Regions from separate parts of the Nicoliella spurrieriana genome, predicted to be linked through region 2. Evidence: a T-box and tRNA genes for the amino acid it is inferred to sense, from the RefSeq annotation. Region 2 holds a T-box; the other holds one or more tRNA genes.
What was found. The T-box of region 2 lies ahead of leuS (leucine--tRNA ligase). A T-box ahead of a tRNA ligase gene usually reads a tRNA of that ligase, here a tRNA-Leu.
Positions count from the first base shown of each region.

Region 1 (10,909 bases), 330 kb from region 2:
TCCCAACGGTTTCACAGCTAATTACCGAAACTGATAAAACAGGTGAAAAATTAGCTAAATATTACGAACCGTTGAAGAAGGCATTAGATAAGGATGACTTATCTAAAATTAACCTAGCTGAAACCAAGGATAAATTTCAAAACGGGACGACTTTTTATAAGGAAACGCTCCGTAAATTAAAGGTGTTAGGGGTGCCAGCAAGAGTTATTGGTAAGCATAAGTTATTAGTCGGTGCTTATTCAGACTATGCTGATGCTTGTCAAGAAATGGTCGATAGCATTAATGTTGATGAAAACACCGTTGATAAGGGTGCATTTAAGGATTCTGAGTCAGCACAAGGTGATAGTGTGGCACGGGTGATTAAATACACTCAAAAAATTTTAGTGGGTTAATATAAAAAACGGGGAAACCCGTTTTTTTGATAGTCGGATAATAAAATAACCGCGTATTTAATACTATCAATCAAAGAGGGGATTTTATTATTGTCCGATCAAGAATTACAACGACTCTGTGAACAAATTTCGCAAAGAAATTTTGCGCGGCCGTTTAAGCACCGGATTTATTTTAATCGTCGCCTAAGAACTACCGGGGGTCGCTACTATTTGCAAACTCACAACATTGAAATCAACCCCAAAATGCTAAGTGCATTTTCAAAAGAAACGTTAATTGGGGTAATTAAGCATGAATTATGTCACTACCATTTGCACATGGCTGGCTTTAGTGGTCAACACCAAACGAAGGAGTTTAAACAACTTCTTAAAGCCGTTGGGGGATTGCGCTATGCACCACGAATCGATCACCCTAGATACACCTACGAGTGTCAAAAATGCCATCAACAATACCAACGAAATCGATTCGTGGATACAAGTAAATTTGTTTGTGGTAAGTGTCGGGGTAAGTTAAGATTAATCACAAGGCATCATAAAGGAGCGAATTTATAATGGGTAAAATTATCATTCGAGTACCAGCAACCGTATCCAACTTAGGACCTGGAATTGATTCACTTGGGTTAGCCCTCCACCTTTACTATACTGTAATTGTTGAGGAAGAAACTGACCATTGGCGGGTTAACCATGCGTTGGGTGAAAATATTCCCCATGATGAGCATAACTTAATTGTCCAAACCATCCTTCGATTGGATCCTAAAATTCACCCCCATCAGCTAACAGTAATGTCCGATATTCCCGTAGAACACGGTTTAGGTTCTAGTACGACTGCTGTAATCGTTGGAATTAAGATTGCGAATGCTTTGGGTAATTTAGACCTTTCGATTGATGAACAAATGCAAATTGGAAATCAGATTGAAGCACATTCTGAAAACGTTGCAGCTGGCTTTTTGGGTGATTTAACGGTATCGAAGGTAATTGACGGTAAACTAATTGCAATTAAGTCACAGATGCCGGATGTTGCCGCAATGATGTTTGTGATGCCACGGGGTAAAGTGGGTAAAATCGAACTGCCTAAACAAATCGATGGTCAATCTGCATTGGATTCTAGTAATGATGCTAATTTATTAGTAGCAGCATTATTAAATGATAATTGGCCAGTTGCTGCGAAGTTAATTGATGGCACTTACTTTGGCGAACGAAACCTAAAGCGGGATCAGGATAATTTAAATTTAATTAAGACCGCTGCACATCAATTAGGGATTTATGGAACGTTTATTAGTGGTACCGGCCCAGTAATTGTATCGCTAGGGAAGCGGGAACTGCTGTTAAAATTACGTGATCAATTACGGACTGATGAACGATTAGATGGTCGGGTGCGAGTAATGGATTTAGACCGTGATGGGGCTACCGTTCGCGGTGAATAATAAAAAATAGTTGATTATTTCGTGAATATTTGATATATTAATATATGTTGATTTTCACATGCGGCCATGGCGGAATTGGCAGACGCGCAAGATTAAGGATCTTGTCGGGAGTTTTCCCGGTGGAGGTTCGAGTCCTCTTGGCCGCATCATAAAAAAAGCTAGAGTATTTTTATACTCTAGCTTTTTTTATGCTTTTTACTTGTGAATAAAGTGACACGGTGTTACCATTTACTTTGTAAATATAACTTGTAAGATATGTTTAATTCCAAAGGAGTGGTTTATTTGACTGATAAAATTAAAACTGCTGAAGGGCAACCTTGGGCTGACAATAATCATTCGCAAACAGCTGGTAACCGGGGTCCAGTTTTATTACAGGACTATCAATTACTTGAAAAATTAGCTCACTTTAATCGTGAAAGAATTCCAGAACGAGTCGTTCACGCTAAGGGTGCTGGTGCTAAGGGGTTCTTTAAACTAACTCACGATATGAGTAAGTATACTAAGGCGGACCTATTTACTGGGCAACCTGGGAAGGAAACTCCAATGATTATTCGGTTCTCACAGGTTGCTGGAGAATCTGGTTATCCAGATACTGAGCGTGATGTCCGTGGCTTTGCGTTGAAGTTTTACACTAATGACGGAAACTATGACATTGTAGGGAATAACACTCCGGTGTTCTTTGTTAATGATCCCCTAAAGTTTCCTGATTTTATCCATTCTCAAAAGCGGGAACCAGATACCCACTTAAGAAGTCAGGATATGCAATGGGATTTTTGGGCTCATTCACCAGAATCAGTCCACCAGGTTACCTACTTAATGGGTGATCGTGGAAATCCTGCTAGTTACCGTGAAATGAATGGTTATGGTAGTCATACCTATAAGTGGGTCAACGCTAAGGGGGAGGCTTACTGGGTTAAATACCACTTTATTAGCGAACAAGGGGTTAAAAATATGTCGAATGAAACCGCTGCTAAGACGGCTTCAAAGGATACTGACTTCTTATTGCATGATCTTTATGATGCCATCGCTAATAATGATTTTCCTAAGTGGCGAGTAATGGTTCAAATTATTCCTTATGAAGAAGGCTTGAACTACAAGAAGGACTTATTTGACGTTACCAAGGTGGTTAACCATTCTGACTATCCGCTTCAAGAAGTTGGGGAATTTACATTAAATGAAAATCCAACGAACTATTTTGATGACGTTGAAGAAGCTGCCTTTTCACCAGCAAACTTGGTTCCAGGTATTGAAGCTTCACCTGATAAATTACTTCAGGGCCGGTTATTTGCATATAAGGATGCTGAACGGTATCGGTTAGGTGCTAATTACGAACAACTACCAATAAACCGGCCTAAAAATGGGCGTCCTAAGAACTATGAACGGGATGGCTTTATGGCACAGGATCAAGATAATGCTGTAAACTATGAACCAAATGGCGAAAATGGGCCAGTTGAAGATCCCCATGCAAATATCAAACCATTTGCGGTTGAGGGGAATGCTGATACCTATAAAACCTACGATGTTGACTATTATTCTGATGCTGGTGCGTTATACCGGGTTATGACCCCTGAAGAGCGTGACCGTTTAATTGACACGATTAAGGGCACCTTAGGGAGTGTTAAGAGTCATGAAAATAAGGTTTTAGAAACTCGGCAGTTTTACAATGCGGACCATGAATATGGACAACGGGTTGCTGATGCGCTGGGCTTAGATATGGACGAAATTACTAAGTAATTAATATTAACTAAAAAATAGTGCTAATCATTTTTGATTAGCACTATTTTTAATTAATAAGCAGTTGATGAATTAGTTGAGGTACCGTCAGTGGTGGAACTATTAGTGTCGGTACCACTACCATCATCGTCAGTCTGACTTTGGGTTGCTGAAATACTGTTGATAGAGCTTAGGTTTAGATTCTTACGAATGTAATTTGAAACCCTTAATAATTCTGATTCTGGTGCGACCTGGTAATCAATGCCATCAATCATTGCATCCTCACCCTGAAGAGTATCGGATTTAATATGATGGGTTGCATCTCCATAACGAGCCCGCATTGATACCATATCATCAAATGTAATATCGGTTTTAAGATTCCCCTTTAATGAACTTAAAATGGTCTTATAACGTGGTAATGATGAAATTTGCATTGCTTTTAATACTAATTTTTGAAGAACCTCACGTTGCCGTTTTTGACGACCATAATCACCAGTGGGGTCTTCATGTCGCATTCTAGAATAATCAAGGGCTTGTTTACCGTTTAATGTAACCTTTTGGCCCTTGACTACGTTGGCGGCTCCATATTTAAACGTTAGTGGCGGATTGACTTCAACGCCACCAACCGCATTCACCATCTTTTCAAGGCCACCCATGTTGATGATGGCATAAAAATCAATGGGGACATTTAGTAGATTTTGGACGGTTTGCACTGCCGTTGATGGGCCACCAATCGTATAAGCAGCATTGATTTTTTCGTATGGTTGTGAATCACCAGGGACGGTGACTTTAGTATCACGTGGAATACTGGTCAATGAAATGTTTTCTTTTTTGGGATTAATCGTGGCAACGATCATCGTATCAGTTCGCCCGGTATCGTCACGACCTAATGCACCAGTATCGGTCCCTAATAATAGGACAGAAAATGGCTTATCCTGGCTAATGACTGATGATACATTTCTTAATTTATTGGTGTCACCAGCTTCAAAGGTTTGGTTAAATGTTTTTTGAGCGCTGTTATAAGCGTTGTAAAGATAAATTAGCCCAGCAGTCAAGATAATTAACACGATAATAACAAATGTCCATAATTTCTTGTGGGTCTTCTTCTTAAAGTGAGTCCGATTTTCACGTCGTTGAGAGTCACTATTTTGATTTGAGTTATTCATATTAATTGCTCCATTACTGATATTCTTTTAATTTTTACTTTAAATTTTAAACAATATGTATGCAATTATAAAAAAAATCAGGATAAATCACAACTTTAGTCGTTAATATTTAATATCAATTTAATATTTAACATTTGCTGACTACCGAAAATGGCTAGTTAATTTATGCTATAATTCAGTTTGTGATTAAAATTAATTATTGATTAGGAAGTGATGTGGATTGGCAGTTTTTATTGATAGTATTTCTGGAATTGTTGTAATTTTACTGATGATCTTACTTGGCTTTTTCCTGGCAAAACGGGGTTGGTTCGATGATAAGACCGCAAAATTAATTGCAAAACTGGTTACCCAGGTAGCACTACCAGCTTACATGATTAGTACCATTACTGGTAAATTTACAGCAAGTAAGCTTTTACATACTTTACCTGATTTGAGATTTCCGGTTGTTTCAATGCTAATTTTGTTTGGTGCTTCAGTAGCAGTTGCTCGTGCATTAGGGGTGGCTAAATTTCACCGTGGGTTGTTCGAATCCATGTTTTTTAATTCGAATACCGTTTTTGTTGGACTCCCCGTTAATTTGGCATTATTTGGAGCCCGCAGTTTGCCGTATGTATTAGTGTACTATATGGCAAATACGACCTTTTTTTGGACGCTTGGGGTCTATTTGATTCAACGCGATGGTGATGCCGACAGTAAGTTTAATCTAAAGCAAACCCTCCAAAAGGTATTTTCACCACCATTGTTAGGATTTATCGTTGCCGTTATTCTGGTCCTATTAAATATTCCAAATATTGAATGGTTAAAGCCGGTATTAAAACCGGTTTTTAAGAGTTGTGAATACGTGGGTGGTTTAACCACGCCACTATCAATGATTTTTATCGGGATTGCGGTTTCTAAAATCAACATTAAAAAGGTCAAGTTTAACCGACTTAACTGGGGAATCCTTTTGGGCCGTTTCATTATGGCGCCATTATTAATGACCCTATTAGTGGCCTTTACCGGAATGCCGGTATTAATGAAACAAGTTTTTATTTTACAATCAGCGATGCCAGTAATGACTAATGCACCGGTGGTTTCTAAACTATATGATGCTGATGATGAATATGCATCCTTAATGGTAACTGAGACTACCTTAATGAGTTTGCTCGTTATTCCAATCTTGATGACCCTGGTTCAAAAATTTTAGATAAGGAAGCGGATTTATTTTGCGAAGAACCTTGTTATATGTGATTATTTCAACTTTCATGTTCAGTTTAATGGAGATTGCTCTAAAGAGTGTTCAGGGAGTGTTTGCGCCCCTACAATTAAATTTAATTCGATTTTTAATCGGGGGATTAGTGTTGCTACCAATTGCTTTAAAACATCGCCGTGACGCTGAGCAACAGTTTAACCTTCGTGATATTTTGATATTTGCCCTGACTGGATTTCTATGTGTCATCGTTAGTATGACCCTATATCAAATTGCAATTGAGTATGATGAGGCAGCTACCGTAGCAGTATTATTTAGTTGTAATCCGGTTTTTTCACTGTTATTTGCGTACTTAATATTAAGGGAGCGAATTGGTCGCTTGAATTTGATTTCAATGCTATTATCAATAGCAGGACTATTAATCATTGTTAATCCCGCTAAGCTGACAAATCCGCTTGGCATTTCGTTAGCGGTGGGTTCTGCAGTGACCTTTGGTCTTTATAGTATCGTTTCCCGGTGGTCCTCTGTGGTCAGTGGCTTTGATGGGATTACAATGACTAGTTACACCTTTATCGCCGGATCCATTGAGTTATTGGCACTGATTTTATTCTTTAGGATTCCTGCAATTGCTAACGGGTTAAAGTCGGTCAGTTGGATGAAATCGTTTGTTAACGTGCCGATTTTACAAAACGTCGGATTGCATTATTTCTGGATTTTATTTTTTATCTGTGTTTGTGTTACCGGCGGTGGTTTTGCGTTTTACTTCTTGGCAATGGATCGGGGCGGGGTTTCAATGGCTTCGTTGGTGTTTTTCATCAAGCCCGGCTTGGCACCGGTATTAGCACTATTGATTTTACATGAAACGCTCTCGATCAATACCATCGTAGGAATCTTGGTAATTTTAGTTAGTTCGATTATTACCTTTATGGGGAACCGGACGAAGACTGATAGTTCTGAAATGAAAGATGCTGTTAAGTAGTTTATGATTAAGAAAGTGTGGGATTAATGGTATTTTTAACGTTAATGCGTCATGGTGAAAGTTTGGCAAATGCTAATAATGTTTTTACCGGGTGGAACGATGTTCCATTAACTACCGCTGGAATTGGGCAGGCCCATGCTGCTGGTCAAAAAATTAGAGCAACTGGCATCCGATTTAGTGATGTTCACACTTCCTTTTTGATTCGTGCAATTGATACTGCTAACATTGTTTTGGACGAGATTGAGCAGGCCTACATCATGGAACACAAGTCCTGGCGGTTAAATGAACGACATTACGGAGCCCTAAGGGGGCAAAATAAACAAGCCGTAAAGCAACGGGTTGGCGTAGAACGGTTTAATCAATGGCGACGTAGTTTTAATACCGTTCCACCATTGTTAAGTGCCCATGATCACGATGAACGTTACACAAGCATCGGGGTCACGGAGCCGTTAGGGGAAAGTCTAAGGATGGCTTATGACCGGATTATGCCGTATTGGGTCGATTCAATTGCCCCCCGGTTATTAGACCACCATAATCAATTAGTGGTCGCCCACGGCAGTACCATTCGTGCCTTGATTAAATATTTAGAACGAATTGACGATGATGTAATTGATCAAGTCGAGGTCCCTAATGGGGCACCGATTCAATATCAATTAGATGCACAGTTACGGATTGTTGATAAAATTACTTTATAATTAAAAAAATGCTGATTTCTTCAGAAATCAGCATTTTTTTACTTTTAAAGATAATTAATTAAAACTTAGCTAAGGTTCCCATTGGATCCCAAGGATCTAATAAGATTGGGTCTTGAGCCTGAGCCTTCTTTAAGTCATCTGAGAGGTATTTCTTGTTGATAACAATTTGGTAGACATACTTTCTGAACCATGATTCACTCATGACAAAGTACCCATTGTTTCCAACCTTGTTGCCCCAACTATTTTCGACCTTCCACTTAGTGGGTTTACCATCAACGATGTCAACTCCGGTAATTACCATTGCGTGGTCCATCATGCTTTCACTGTAGTCCAATTGTTCAGCCTTAGTTAAGTCAAGATCAGTGTCGAATAATTCAGCACGGGAATAAAGCTTGTCATCCATGATTCCCTTTTGACGATCTGATGCTTGACCAACATCACTACCGAACCAAACGGTTTCGCCATTCTTAAGTTGCTTGATGGCTAGTTTTTCAAAATCATCAATTGATAGGTTTAAATGCTTAACTTGACGACCACCAACCACGTTTCCTAACAATTCAACGGTGTAAGTCTTCTTGTAAGGCTTGTCATCAGTAGGGGAGTTAATTAATGAAACGTAGTCTTCGAGGTCTAATTGAATATATTTTTCGTAGAATTTCTTAGGAGTAAGGTCCTTTGCAATGTGATATTTATTGTCCTTATCACGGTATTCAAAATCAAAATGCTTAGCAGGTTCGCCCAATGCATAAACTAAGATTCTGTAGATTTCATTTAACATTTGATCCTTTTGAGCCGCAATCTTATCCTTGTCAGCGCCGTCGTTAACAAGGTTTCTTAAGATAACTGCGTCCCGTCTGAGCTTTAGGTTCAAAACGCTGTTTAAATCAGCGGAGTTATTACTATTGTAAGTTTCAGCCATTGCTGATTGAGGAACGACTCCGTATTTTTCAACCAATGCACAGAGCATGTCCCATTGGCCACCATCTTGTTGGGGAGTAGCAAGTAGGAATGCTACCTTTCTGGAAGTCCGCTTTTTGTTAGCAGTATTTAGAATGTTTTCTAAGAAGAAATTTGATTTTTCGAATTTGTCCCAAAAGTTAATGTAGTTTTGGGATAATTCGAAGTTACCCTTTAGGTTAAATTCGTTAGCGACCCGGTGCCGTAAAGTGTTCAGTGCAGCGAATGTCCAACAACGGCCACTGCGCTTTTGATTTGCAACGTCACCAGTTTCTAGTTCAATTGAAAAAACGGGTTTGTTTGCAATTTCGGAACTGTAGTTTGCGCTAACTGCATTTACGCCTTGGTGTGAAACAGCACGGCCAACGAGCTTTGCGTCGCTGCGCTTATCTAAATCAGATTGGTAATTTTTGATATCATCAAACTTAATACTCTTACTCATTAAATTCACTCCTTAGTTTTTATATCAGACACTAATCGTATTGTACAACAAACAAAGTCTAAATAAAAAGCAAAACCACGTGGGCTTTGCTAAATTTAAAATTATCGGGCTTGAATGATTTCGGGACCATCTTCATGCCCCACGATAATTGTATTAACTAGGTCTAAGAATAACCCATGTTCAACGACACCTGTCATATCCTTTAGGTTTTTAGCTAGCTTGTGTGGATCACCCATTTTGCCTAATCCTAAATCAATAATATAGTTTTTAGAGTGGGTCAAAATGAATCGGTTTCCGTCCATTCTAAACTTAGGATTATAACCACGCTTTTTAAATTTTTTGAATAGTTGTTGACTACCGTACGGGATGACCTCAACCGGAAGTGGAAACGACCCTAATTGTTTGGTTAACTTTGATTCATCAACAATCCAAATGTTTTTACGGGAGTTAATCGCTACGATTTTTTCACGCAGGTGCGCAATTCCACCACCCTTGATTCCCTGATAGTGCTCATCAATTTGATCGGCACCATCAATGGTTAAATCAATATGGTCAACTTCATCAATGTCCTTAACCGTAATGCCAAGTTGTTCGGCCCGGCGTGCAGTCCGATTAGAAGTAGGGACCCCAATGATGGTTAAGTGCTCATCCTTGATTCGTTGTCCTAATGCTTCGACCAGGTACTTAACTGTTGATCCGGTTCCAAGGCCCACCGTCATTCCATCTTGAATGTATTTTACAGCTTCAATCCCAACTATCTTCTTTAAATCGTCTTGGTTCATTTTTTCTGCCCCTCTAGCAATTAATAAGTGCACTGCAAACTTAGTCCTATTTGGTTAGCTAATTAAAATTCAACACATTTATTTATTATTAATAATTGTCTCAAAATTTGAATGAATAAGCAATTCAAGATTTAATATTTATCGTTAATAATTTAAATTTTTAGTGAAATCTAATTAATTGAGTAGTTTTTTCGTAAATAAAGAGAGAAGACTAATTAAAATGATCAATACATAGTATAATTTTAAATATGATTAGAATTTAAGGACGTGAAAAGGATGAATCGAGGATTTAAAATTGTTTCAAAATATCAGGATCAGGGACTTAGCTTACCATTTCGGGCTACCAAGCAAGCCGCTGGGTATGACTTTGCTTGTGCCGAAGACTTTGTGCTTCCATCGATTTGGAAGGTTAATTTTTTAAAGGTGTTATGGGCGATCAGAAACCAAAAACAAGTCTCAGAAGCTGATTTAGCGACTGCCCAAAAAACGTTAAAGCCATTTTTAGTTCCCACTGGAATTAAGGCCTACATGCAAGCAAATGAGGTGTTGATCATTGCGAATCGGTCGAGTAACCCCCTCAAACGTGGGATGTACTTACCGAACGGAATTGGCGTGATTGACGCTGATTATTACGGTAACCCTAATAACGAAGGCGAAATTTTCGTGCAGATGATTAACTTTGGACTTACCGACCGTAAAATCAAAAAGGGGGAGCGGATTGCTCAGGGGATTTTTATGCCCTTTTTGGCGGTTGATGATGAGGACCTTAGCCAAACTAAGCATCGCACTGGTGGTTTTGGTTCTTCTGGAAAGTAAAGGGGGCTGATGATGTGGCAAAAGTAAAGACCCAATACGTTTGTGATAACTGTGGGTATATTTCACCACGGTTTTTGGGGCGTTGTCCTAACTGTGGGAAGTGGAATACACTAGTAGAAGAAATTGTGAAACCCCAGGGGGGGACCACTAGTACCGCTAAAAAAATCTCTCCGACCCGGACTGACTTTAACGGCAGTTCCACGAAGCCAGAGTTGGTGGGCCAAATTAAGGCGCACACTGAAATGCGGGTCCAAACCGATTCAGAAGAGTTCAATCGCGTTTTGGGGGGCGGAGTGGTTCCTGGATCATTGATTTTAATTGGTGGTGATCCTGGGATTGGGAAATCGACGCTCCTAC
Region 1 is NZ_CP093361.1:141,151-152,059, reverse strand. Features, by position in the region: gene MOO44_RS02345 (hypothetical protein) at 1-392, shown strand, start outside; gene MOO44_RS02340 (SprT family protein) at 483-941, shown strand; gene MOO44_RS02335 (homoserine kinase) at 941-1,813, shown strand; tRNA gene MOO44_RS02330 (tRNA-Leu) at 1,874-1,959, shown strand; gene MOO44_RS02325 (catalase) at 2,096-3,547, shown strand; gene MOO44_RS02320 (LCP family glycopolymer transferase) at 3,601-4,692, opposite strand; gene MOO44_RS02315 (AEC family transporter) at 4,913-5,878, shown strand; gene MOO44_RS02310 (DMT family transporter) at 5,898-6,860, shown strand; gene MOO44_RS02305 (2,3-bisphosphoglycerate-dependent phosphoglycerate mutase) at 6,887-7,555, shown strand; gene MOO44_RS02300 (C1 family peptidase) at 7,614-8,954, opposite strand; gene rpiA (ribose-5-phosphate isomerase RpiA) at 9,056-9,736, opposite strand; gene MOO44_RS02290 (dCTP deaminase/dUTPase family protein) at 10,013-10,552, shown strand; gene radA (DNA repair protein RadA) at 10,567-10,909, shown strand, end outside.
Region 1: it has a tRNA-Leu gene. The T-box ahead of leuS (leucine--tRNA ligase) is inferred to sense a tRNA for this amino acid. The anticodon was not compared.

Region 2 (10,909 bases):
TATATCCGTTTGCTAAACGGTCTAAGGTGATTGGATTGAATGGTGCTGCATGGGGGATTTCAGCAGTTATTGCACCACTATTTGGTGGTTTTATCGTTGATACTTTTAATTGGCGTTGGATATTTTTTCTGAACGTGCCAATTGGCTTAATTATTATGGGCATGATCATGCTTGCACTCGAATCAGATTCGGAACGTAAACATGCTAATATTGATTATTTAGGTATTGTGTATTTAGTTGTGATTATATTATCAATTATGTTTATGATTCAATTGATTGGCGATCGTCAGGTAAGGCTATCAAGGATTGCATTTTGGTTCGTAGCCCTGTTCGTTAGTTTTATTTTATTTATTAGGCATGAACATTCATTTCCTGAACCGATTATTCCAATGGGCATGTTTAGGCATCGCTCATTCGTTGCCCAAAATCTAGTCACCTTTTTTATTAGTGGCTTTGTGATGTGTATTGAAGTCTACGTGCCAAACTGGATTCAGGGGTTAATGGGCATGAAGGCCTCAATGGCGGGACTAGCGATTACCCCTAGTTCGATTTTATGGTTTGGAGGATCGATTATTTCAGGATGGTTAATCATAAGATTACATTCACGAGATGTCACAACGGTCGGCATTTGCCTGGTGTTAGCGGGCGCAATTGGCTTTATAATGATGCCCCAAACAGCTTCATTTAACCGATTAGTGTTAGTGGCTTCGGTTTGTGGTCTGGGCTTTGGAATTGCAACGACGAATCCAACGGTAGTAATTCAAGATAAGGTGAAGGATGAAAACGTGGGCGCAGCGACTTCGTTCAACGTCCTTTGTCGCACATTAGGGCAAACGATGTTTATCGTTATTTTCGGTATTTTTATGAATACTTCATTACGAGTGGGGACCCTTCAAGTATCTGGGACTTCCGTTAAGATGATCAATAAATTAATGAACCCAGAGGCTGCTGAAACCCTTCCGGCAAAGTTAATTCCAAATCTAAAGGACATTTTATATAATGCTTTACACAACGTTTTTCTAGTGGGATTCATCATTGTAGGATTAGCTTTGATTATTAATGTTTTCTATCGCAAAAAAGATGTAGCATAGTTAAATGCTTCATCTTTTTTGAATTGCTAATAAAATGGGGGGTTCATTGACTTGGTTGATGAATTGATACTGTAACACCGTGAATTGTTTTTGGGGTAGTTGGTTAGCAAATTTCATCACGGCGTTTTTTTCAGTCAATCCGCCGGGGTGGCCATAGTATAAAACGATTCCGATAATTCCGGATGGCGTCAGGCGGGTTAGGCATGCTTTAATTGCTTTAATTGTAGTGGCCCCATTTGTAATCATTTGGTGGTCGCCACCTGGGAGGTACCCTAAGTTAAACATGGCCCCCTTGATTTGAACATCCTTGGCAAGAACTTGCTCAATTTGTTCATGGCCCTGATGAAATAACCGGACCCGGCTTAAAAGGTTACTATTTTTTAGGCGGGCGGTGGTATTGTCGATGGCTAGTTGTTGGACGTCAAATCCGTATACCCGCCCGGAAGGCCCCACTAAATTTGCTAAAAATTCAGTATCATGTCCGTTGCCAACTGTGGCATCAACAACGACATCACCAGCTTGGACAACTGATTGTAATAGCGTGTGACTATAAGCTAATGCTGATTTAATTTTAATTTTAAATGCTTCCCTTCATAAAATAATAAAATGTTAACTTGCTTTTATAGGATAACTTTGCTATTATAACATTAAATTAAACAACTTAAATGAAGCGAAATATTAGCTGCGTTAATTCTTTTCAGAGACTAAATGGTTAGTGCGAATTTAGATGGTTAATCAGTGAACTCATCGCAATCGATTTTTAATTGAACTAGATATTAAGTAGATTAAAACGTTTTCCGCGTTAAGGATCCAAGTGCTTTACCCGTTATGGGTGGAGAATTTAGGTGGTACCGCGGAATAGTCGCCCTATAGAAGAATCTTTTTCTATGGGGCGTTTTTTGTTGTTTAGGAAGAAAGAGGAGGAAATTTAAATGCCTTACGATCATACAGATGTGGAAAAGAAATGGCAACGTTACTGGGATAAGCATCATACTTTTGCAACCGGTGAAGATCAAGATAAAGAAAAGTACTATGTTTTGGATATGTTCCCTTATCCATCAGGGAAGGGCCTGCATGTTGGGCATCCAGAAGGATATACTGCAACTGATATTATGGCCAGAATGGCACGGATGAAGGGCAAAAATGTTTTACATCCAATGGGGTGGGATGCATTTGGATTGCCAGCTGAACAATATGCAATGAAGACTGGTCATCATCCTGGTAAATTTACCGAAGAAAACATCGGGGTCTTCAAAAAACAAATTAAGTCATTAGGATTTTCATATGATTGGGATCGCGAAATTAACACGACTGATCCTGACTATTACAAGTGGACTCAATGGATTTTCGAACAACTCTATAAGAAGGGCCTGGCTTACGAAGACGAAATTGAAGTTAACTGGGCACCTGATTTAATGGGTGGAACCGTGGTTGCCAACGAAGAGGTGATCAACGGAAAGACTGAACGGGGTGATTTCCCAGTCTACCGGGTCCCAATGCGGCAATGGGTCCTACGGATTACTGCATATGCCGACCGTTTGATCGATGACTTGGATGATTTGGATTGGCCTGAAAGCATCAAGGAACAACAACGGAATTGGATTGGCCGTTCAGTTGGTGCTAGTGTTGACTTTAAGGTCAAGGACCATGAAGATAAAAAGATTGAAGTCTTTACCACCAGACCGGATACATTGTTTGGAGCTACCTACATGGTGTTAGCACCAGAACATAAATTAGTGGATGAAATTACTACGCCCGATCAAAAACAAGCTGTTGAAGACTACCGCAAGCAAGTTTCGACCAAGTCCGACTTGGAAAGAACTGATTTGAACAAAAACAAGAGTGGGGTCTTTACTGGAGCATATGGAATTAACCCCATTAACGGTGAAGCAGTTCCAATTTGGATTGGTGATTATGTCTTGATTTCATACGGAACCGGTGCCATTATGGCGGTTCCTGCTCACGATGATCGTGATTATGAATTTGCTACTAAGTTTGATTTACCAATTAAACCCGTGATTGAGGGTGGTGACGTTGCTAAGGAAGCCTACACTGGTGATGGAAAGCACATTAATTCCGGCTTCTTGGATGGCATGGATAAAAAGACCGCCATCGCTGCTGCAATTGATTGGTTAACTGAACACGATGCTGGCCATAAGAAGGTTAACTACCGGCTCCGTGACTGGATTTTCTCCCGGCAAAGATATTGGGGTGAACCAATTCCAGTTATCCACTGGGAAGATGGTGAAACCACTTTAGTTCCTGAAGATGAGTTACCATTAAAACTACCAAATACCGATAATCTAAAACCATCCGGAACCGGTGAAAGCCCACTAGCCAATGTTTCTGACTGGGTCAATGTGGTGGATAAGAATGGTCGGAAGGGTAAACGTGAAACCAATACGATGCCACAATGGGCTGGAAGTTCATGGTATTACATTCGCTATATCGATCCACATAATAATAAGCAAATTGCGGATTCTGAAAAGATGAACTACTGGCTACCAGTCGACCTCTACGTCGGTGGTGCAGAACATGCTGTATTGCACTTGTTGTACGCTCGATTCTGGCATAAAGTCCTTTATGACTTGGGCGTAGTTCCGACTAAGGAACCATTCCAAAAGTTAGTTAACCAAGGGATGATTTTAGGAACCAACCACGAAAAGATGTCCAAGTCCAAGGGAAATGTAATTAACCCAGATGATATCGTTAATGAATACGGTGCTGATACCCTTAGACTCTATGAAATGTTTATGGGTCCATTGACCGAAGCAAAGCCATGGAGTACCGAAGGAATTAAGGGTTCATACCGTTGGTTGAACCGGGTATGGCGCCTCTTCTTAGATGATAATAACCATCTTCGTGATCGGGTAACGACCATCGATGATGGGAAGCTGGATAAGGTCTACAATGAAACCGTTAAGATTGTTACTAATGATATGGAACGGATGCGTTTCAATGTCGCTATTTCACAATTGATGGTCTTCATTAATGAAGCCTACAAAGCCGACAGTTTACCATTTAAGTATGTGGAAGGCTTTATTAAAATGCTTTCACCAATTGCGCCCCACATTGCAGAAGAAATGTGGAGTAAGTGTGGGCATGATGAATCAATTGCATACGAATCATGGCCTACCTATGATGAAAGCATGCTAGTTGAAGACACGGTCCAAATCGTAGTGCAAGTTAACGGTAAGGTTCGTGCACACATCAAGGCATCTAAGGATGCATCTAAGGATGCAGTTGAAAAACAAGCATTAGCTGACGCAAAAGTGAAGGAATTTACCGATGGGAAGACGATTCGAAAGGTGATTGTAGTCCCTGGTAAAATTGTTAACATCGTTGCAAACTAATTGAAGCTCCTTTAAAAGTCCACTTTTTAGTGGGCTTTTTTTGGTTAAGGAATGGTATTGATTAAAAACAACCTGTTGCTATCAATTCGATTTTTGATTAAAATTAGTAAGTTATGTAATTTTTAACCAGAAATCGAGTAAGAAAGTAGGAATAAAAATGCAAGAGACGCAACGCGAAGAAGCGGTTCAGGGATTAACTGATACTGATAAGGGTTCGCAAGAAACGATGCTCAAGGGCTCTGCTTGGATGACCGGTGGGAGCATTCTATCGCGAATCTTGGGGGCGGTTTATATCATTCCCTGGCGCATCTGGTTCGCTGGATTCTTCTTCCAAGCTAACGCCCTATACGTGCAGGGATACAATGTGTATGGAGTCTTGTTAATTGCAGCAATTGCTGGAATTCCTTCCGCGGTGGCTAAACAGGTGGCGCACTATAACACCTTAAATGAATACGGGGTCGGCTTTAAATTATACAAGCGGGGGCTGTTGCTATCGATTAGTACTGGGATTATATTCGCATTGCTTTTGTACTTTGCGGCACCACTATTGGATAATGGTGATCCAAACGTAATTCCAGTTATGCGGGCACTTTCTTGGGCGATTTTAGTCATTCCGACCATGAGTTTGACCCGCGGGTTCTTTCAAGGTTATCAAGATATGGCCCCATCAGCAATTTCACAGTTCGTCGAACAATTGGTCCGGGTCTTATACATGTTGATAACAGCGCTTTTGATTATGCATCTAGGGGTCATTAAGGGAGATTGGATTACAGCAGTTTCACAGTCGACCTTTGCAGCTTTTATGGGGGCGGTAGCCGGATTACTAGTGCTCGGGTACTACTATTTCAAGCGCCGTCACTACTACCGGAGCTTGGTTGCTAATAGTAATCACCAACTAGAGGTTAAAACGATTCAATTATACAAAGAAATTATTCAACAAGCCGTTCCATTCATTATTTTGGGTGCTGGGGTGTTGATTTTTCAATTAATTGATCAATTTACGTTCTTCGACTTGATGCGGGTGTTCCGTAATTATCCAGAAGTAGTGTTACAAAAGCTATTTGCTATTTATGCGGGGAATGCTAATAAGCTGGTCATGATTACCATTTCCCTCGCCTCTGCCCTAGCAATTACGGTGGTACCACTACTTTCCAGAGCCTATACCAATAACGACCACGATGGAATTAGACGTGAAATTATCAATGGATTGATTTTATTTGAATTTATTATGATTCCATCGGCACTGGGGATGGCAGCAATTGCTGGGCCATTGAACCGGCTCTTTAACGGGACCGGCTACGGACACTTATCGGCGAATGTGCTTTCATTTTACTCGATCGTTTCCATTATTCTAGGGTTGTTCACCGTTATTTCTGCCATTATGCAGGGAATTTACCAAAATAAATTAGCGGTGAAGTACTTCATTATTGGAACGATCGTTAAAATTATTTGTCAGGTTCCAGCGATTGCATTATTCGGCACCTTTGGCCCGTTAGTGGCTACTTCTATTGGCTTTATCGTTACTAACGGATTGATTCTTAATTCATTGACGAAGCAATTTCACATTAGTTATCGGTTAGTGGTAAAACGAACGAACCAGATTTTATTATTCTCGATTTTGACCTACTTAACAGCATTGATCAGTGTCTTTGCATTTAACTGGGGACTGGGACACTTTATGGATATTCATTCCACGATTGGCAGTGGGGTTGTAACTGCAATCGCAGTTGTTTTAGGTGGTGGCGTGTATATTTACGCGACGCTTAAGACCCGCTTGGCTGATCAAATTGTGGGGGCCCGGGTTGCTCGAATTCGGAATCAGCTTCATATTAAATAGTGATTAATTGAAAAGAGCATTCACAAATTTAAATTGTGAATGCTCTTTTGACTTGTTGATTATTTATCCGCTTCGTTTTGCTTCATGAACTGTGGAATGTGATGGATAATTTGGTGCGGTAATACCACGTATTGATTTTGAGCTAGTTGGTCAGCAATCGCACTATGGGCGTAGACTGCAGCAGCGACCGCATTTTCCTTATTAGCGAATTGGGCAACGAAGCCGCCCACCATTCCAGCTAGTGTATCACCCATCCCACCAGTAGCTTGGGCAGGGGTCCCAGCGGTATTTTCATAGACGTCATCCTTAGTGTAAACCTGGGTGCGGTGTGATTTTAGCACCACAATGGCGTTTAATTGATCACGAACAGTCTGATTCCTAGCGACATCACTTTGGTCTGCCAATTTAATTCCAGACAAGCGTTGCCATTCGATTTGATGGGGGGTCAAAATGATGCGGGCATCTGGCAACGATAGGTGCTCGGTTGCCACCATTGTAATTGCAGACCCATCAATAATTAGCAATTGCTCGGGCGTAACGGTCTTAAAAACGGTTTTCAGGACTGCAAGAGCTTCAGCATCCGTCCCTAATCCGCAACCAATTACGATTACATCGGCCCCTTGAACTGAACTCGTCAATGTGTCTACGTTATGATAATCAGCGACCATTGCCTCCGGAAGTTGGGCGTGAATGCTAGTTTTGTTGGCCGGATCAGTTAACGTGGTAACGAGCCCCGCACCAGAGTAAACGGCAGCCATGGTGGCCATGATAATGGCGCCACCAAAGTTTGCGTTCCCGCCCACTAGGGTAATGTGACCATACGTCCCCTTAAAGCTATTATCGGGTCTAACGCGAATGGTTTGTTTTAAAGTTGCTTGATTAATATATTTCATGCTCTCCACCTCTTGGAATTTATTATATCATTAAAAATGAGCACCTTTAAACATGGCAACCATTGGAAGTTATGCTAAAATGAAACCAGTTACATAAATTAAGGAGGTTACTTTTTATGACTGTTGATTGGAAACAAAGGGCGAAAGCATATCAAGATGACTATCTAAATGATCTAAAGGAATTAGTATCAATTGATAGTGAACGTGATGATGCACACGCAAGTGATGAATTTCCATTAGGACCGGGTCCCGCCGCTGCATTGGCAAAGTATTTGGAAATTGGGAAACGGGATGGCTTTAAGACCAAGAACTATGATAATCTAGCCGGCTACATTGAATATGGGGATGGCGATAAGACCCTTGGGATTATTGTGCATGCCGATGTGATGCCAGCTGGTGAAGGTTGGAATACCGATCCATTTGAACTAACGATTAAGGATAATGTTGCTTATGGTCGTGGCACTTCTGATGATAAGGGGCCGGGGCTAGCTGCATACTATGGTTTGCGGATGCTAAAGGATGCCGGGATTCAGCCCAAGTTTAGAATTCGCTTTCTGATTGGTACCGATGAGGAAAGCAATTGGACCGGCATCAAACACTACTTAAAGACCGAACCAGCCCCTGATTTAGGGTTCTCACCAGATGCTGAATTTCCGGTGATTAACGGTGAAAAGGGGAATACTACCTTTGTAACAACCTTTAGTGGTCACAATGCCGGGGAAGAAGATACTGAATTTACGCTCAGAACCTTTAAAGCCGGCTTACGCGATAACATGGTGCCACGGGATGCATTTGCAGTGGTGGAATCAGATGATAACGAACGGGTCTCAGATGACTTTACTAAGTTCTTAGATCACTATCCAGTTAGCGGTGATTCTGAACTAACCGATGGCGGCCTTCAATTGCACGTGATTGGAAAGTCGGCCCATGGAATGGAACCAGATGATGGGGTAAATGCGGGAACCTATTTAGCGACCTTCCTAAATCAATACCCATTTTCAGGGGATGCGAAGCATTTTGTTTCGTTCATTGCCAATAAGCTGCATGATGATTCAAGGGGCCATCAGTTGGGCATTAACCTTACTGACGATGTAATGGGTGACTTAACCATGAACGTTGGGATTATGCGCTATGACATTAAAGATGGCGGCATGGTCAACACTAACTTTAGATATCCAAAGGGAATGGGCCCTGCTGACATTCAGCGTGGGTTGACTAACGGGGCCACTGCTGGCAATGTGACCCAAGAAGATGATATGGGACCACATTTTGTTTCTGCTGATGATCCATTCGTCAAAACTTTGATTTCAGTTTATAAGGAATTAACCGGTGAAACTGACGCTAAGCCACACGTAGTGGGTGGTGGTTCGTTTGCCCGGTTGATGGAACGTGGGGTGGCCTTTGGGGCGTTATTCCCATGGACAAAGAATACGATGCACCAAGCAAATGAATTTCAACCAATTGATGATTTAATGTTGGCAATGGCCATTTATGGAAAGGTATTAGCCACGTTAAATGAATAGTTATTTTGATTATAATTAAAAAAACAGGGCTTAGTTTTTAAACTAAGGCCTGTTTTTGGTAAATTAAACGTTAAATTGACTCACCGCATCATCAATTTGCCCCAACACGATTGGAACGTTGTTGGGATTCGCTAAATCGTACGTTTGTAAATCAATTTTGATTTTGGGAGTTTCATCATATTCCGCAAACCATTTTTGGTATGCTTGCCATAATCGATAGTAATAATTTTGTAACTGTGGATCATTATCACATTGTTCATATTCACGGCCTCGTTTTTTGATCCGGCTAAGTACAGTATCAAAGTCCGCATATGAATAAACCATTAAGTCTGAATGGTTAGTGGGCATTGAACGGAGCTCGCCCAACATATTAGCTAATAATTCATCATAGATTGCAAGTTCTTGATTCGAAATATTACCATCCAGATGGTTTTGCTGGGTGAACAGGTGGTCTTCATAAATTGAGCGGTCCAAGACGTTATGTGGATTGCGCTTCGCGCGCTTTATCATTTGGAACCGCTTATTTAAAAAGAAAATTTGGAGCAGAAATCCATAGCGCTTTGGATCCCGGTAGAACAACGGGAGCACCGGATTTTCACCGACTGGTTCGTAATACGGACGGCTGCCAAAGTGCTTGGCAATTTTACCAGTTAGGGTGGTTTTACCCACCCCAATCATTCCTGCAGTAATTATCACAACTTAACCTTCCTTTATCGAATCCATGCTTACTTTTTAGTTCCGTGATTTGCTGCTGCAGACTTATCAGCAGCTGAGCCATTACTTGGATTCTCAGATGATGAGTCTTCCGCATCGGCAGCGGTAGCATTCGCTGGATCGTCATTGGGCTGGCTTTTTTCCAAAATGCCCTTGATATCAGTTAATAACTGATCGGTAGTGCTGGGCTTAGAAGCAGTATTGCGATTAGTGACCTTGTTAAAAACCCTAATAATGATAAAGACCACGAACGCAATGATTAGAAAGTTAATGATTGAATTCAAAAAGGTTCCTAACATAAAGTGGGCCTTGCCAACGGTGAATACAATTCCTGATAGGTCGATTTTACCCAAGAAAATCCCAATTAATGGATTGATCAAGTTTTTAGTAAGGGATTGGACGATTCCGGTAAATGCAGAACCAATAATGATCCCGACTGCCATATCGATGACGCTCCCCCTGGAAATAAATGCTTTAAAATCTTTAAACATAGTAACTTATTACCCCTCTCTTGTTTAGTCAAACTGAATAATATATAGTATAATTGTATTTTAACAGATATTATCATAATCAAATAATAAAAAGCAGAAATGGTGGTTCGTTGAGCAAAAAAGATTATATTTGGTTAACCGTATTTATCATAATTGTCGTTCTTGCTACTTTTATAATTACCATGAGTCTAAACATTAGTGAAGTTCAGATTATTACGACTTGGATCATTGTTTGTATTCTTTTACAGGTAACGTTGACAACGATAATTATTATTAAAACCAAACAAAAGTTAAAGCGTCAAAAAGAAGAGGATCGAGAGGATTGATTAAAATCACACATAACCATTCAAGCATCTTTAATGAAGTAATTCAGGTGGGATTAGTCGCCCTAATTTCACTAGTGGGCATGACTAGTCTCAATGAACCAACTACTGCCAGTGCTGCCAGTAATAAAAAGGTGACGGCAGTTAAGGCGACTAAGCAGCAAACCATTAATTTGATTTTAACCCCCCGGGCCAAGGGCCAACTAGATGAATACGTGAATCAAACGATTACCCCCGGAAATGATAACTATCGGAAGTATTTAACCCCCAAGCAATTCGCCAAACGATACGGTCAATCTGATCGATCGGTTAGGCAGATTAAAAAGTACTTCCAAAAATATCACATCAAAACCAGCGTCTATTCCGGTAATTTGGTTCTTAAATTAACTGGGCAGACCAAGAACGTCGAAAGGGCGTTTAAGATTAAGCTCCAAAATATCAAGGTGCCAGGAGATAGCTATCAAAAGGCCAACCGTAAGTATCAGCTACCGTATTCAGTGAGTGCTAAGGTAATGGGCATCTTTGGACTAAACAACAATACCTATTTAAATTCTAGCCGGATGGCTTCCGATAAATTATCGAAAGAAACCAGTGATATTAACACCTATCAGGGTACACCACAAAAATTCATGGATACTTATAATGCTGGAGCCCTTTACTCCAAAAACCATGTTGGTGCCGGGC
Region 2 is NZ_CP093361.1:1,524,216-1,535,124, reverse strand. Features, by position in the region: gene MOO44_RS07740 (MDR family MFS transporter) at 1-1,091, shown strand, start outside; gene mnmM (tRNA 5-(aminomethyl)-2-thiouridylate-methyltransferase MnmM) at 1,101-1,661, opposite strand; T-box leader at 1,748-1,964, shown strand; gene leuS (leucine--tRNA ligase) at 2,024-4,444, shown strand; gene MOO44_RS07725 (putative polysaccharide biosynthesis protein) at 4,602-6,281, shown strand; gene MOO44_RS07720 (NAD(P)H-hydrate dehydratase) at 6,341-7,174, opposite strand; gene pepV (dipeptidase PepV) at 7,291-8,697, shown strand; gene MOO44_RS07710 (deoxynucleoside kinase) at 8,761-9,375, opposite strand; gene mscL (large-conductance mechanosensitive channel protein MscL) at 9,423-9,902, opposite strand; gene MOO44_RS07700 (S53 family peptidase) at 10,225-10,909, shown strand, end outside.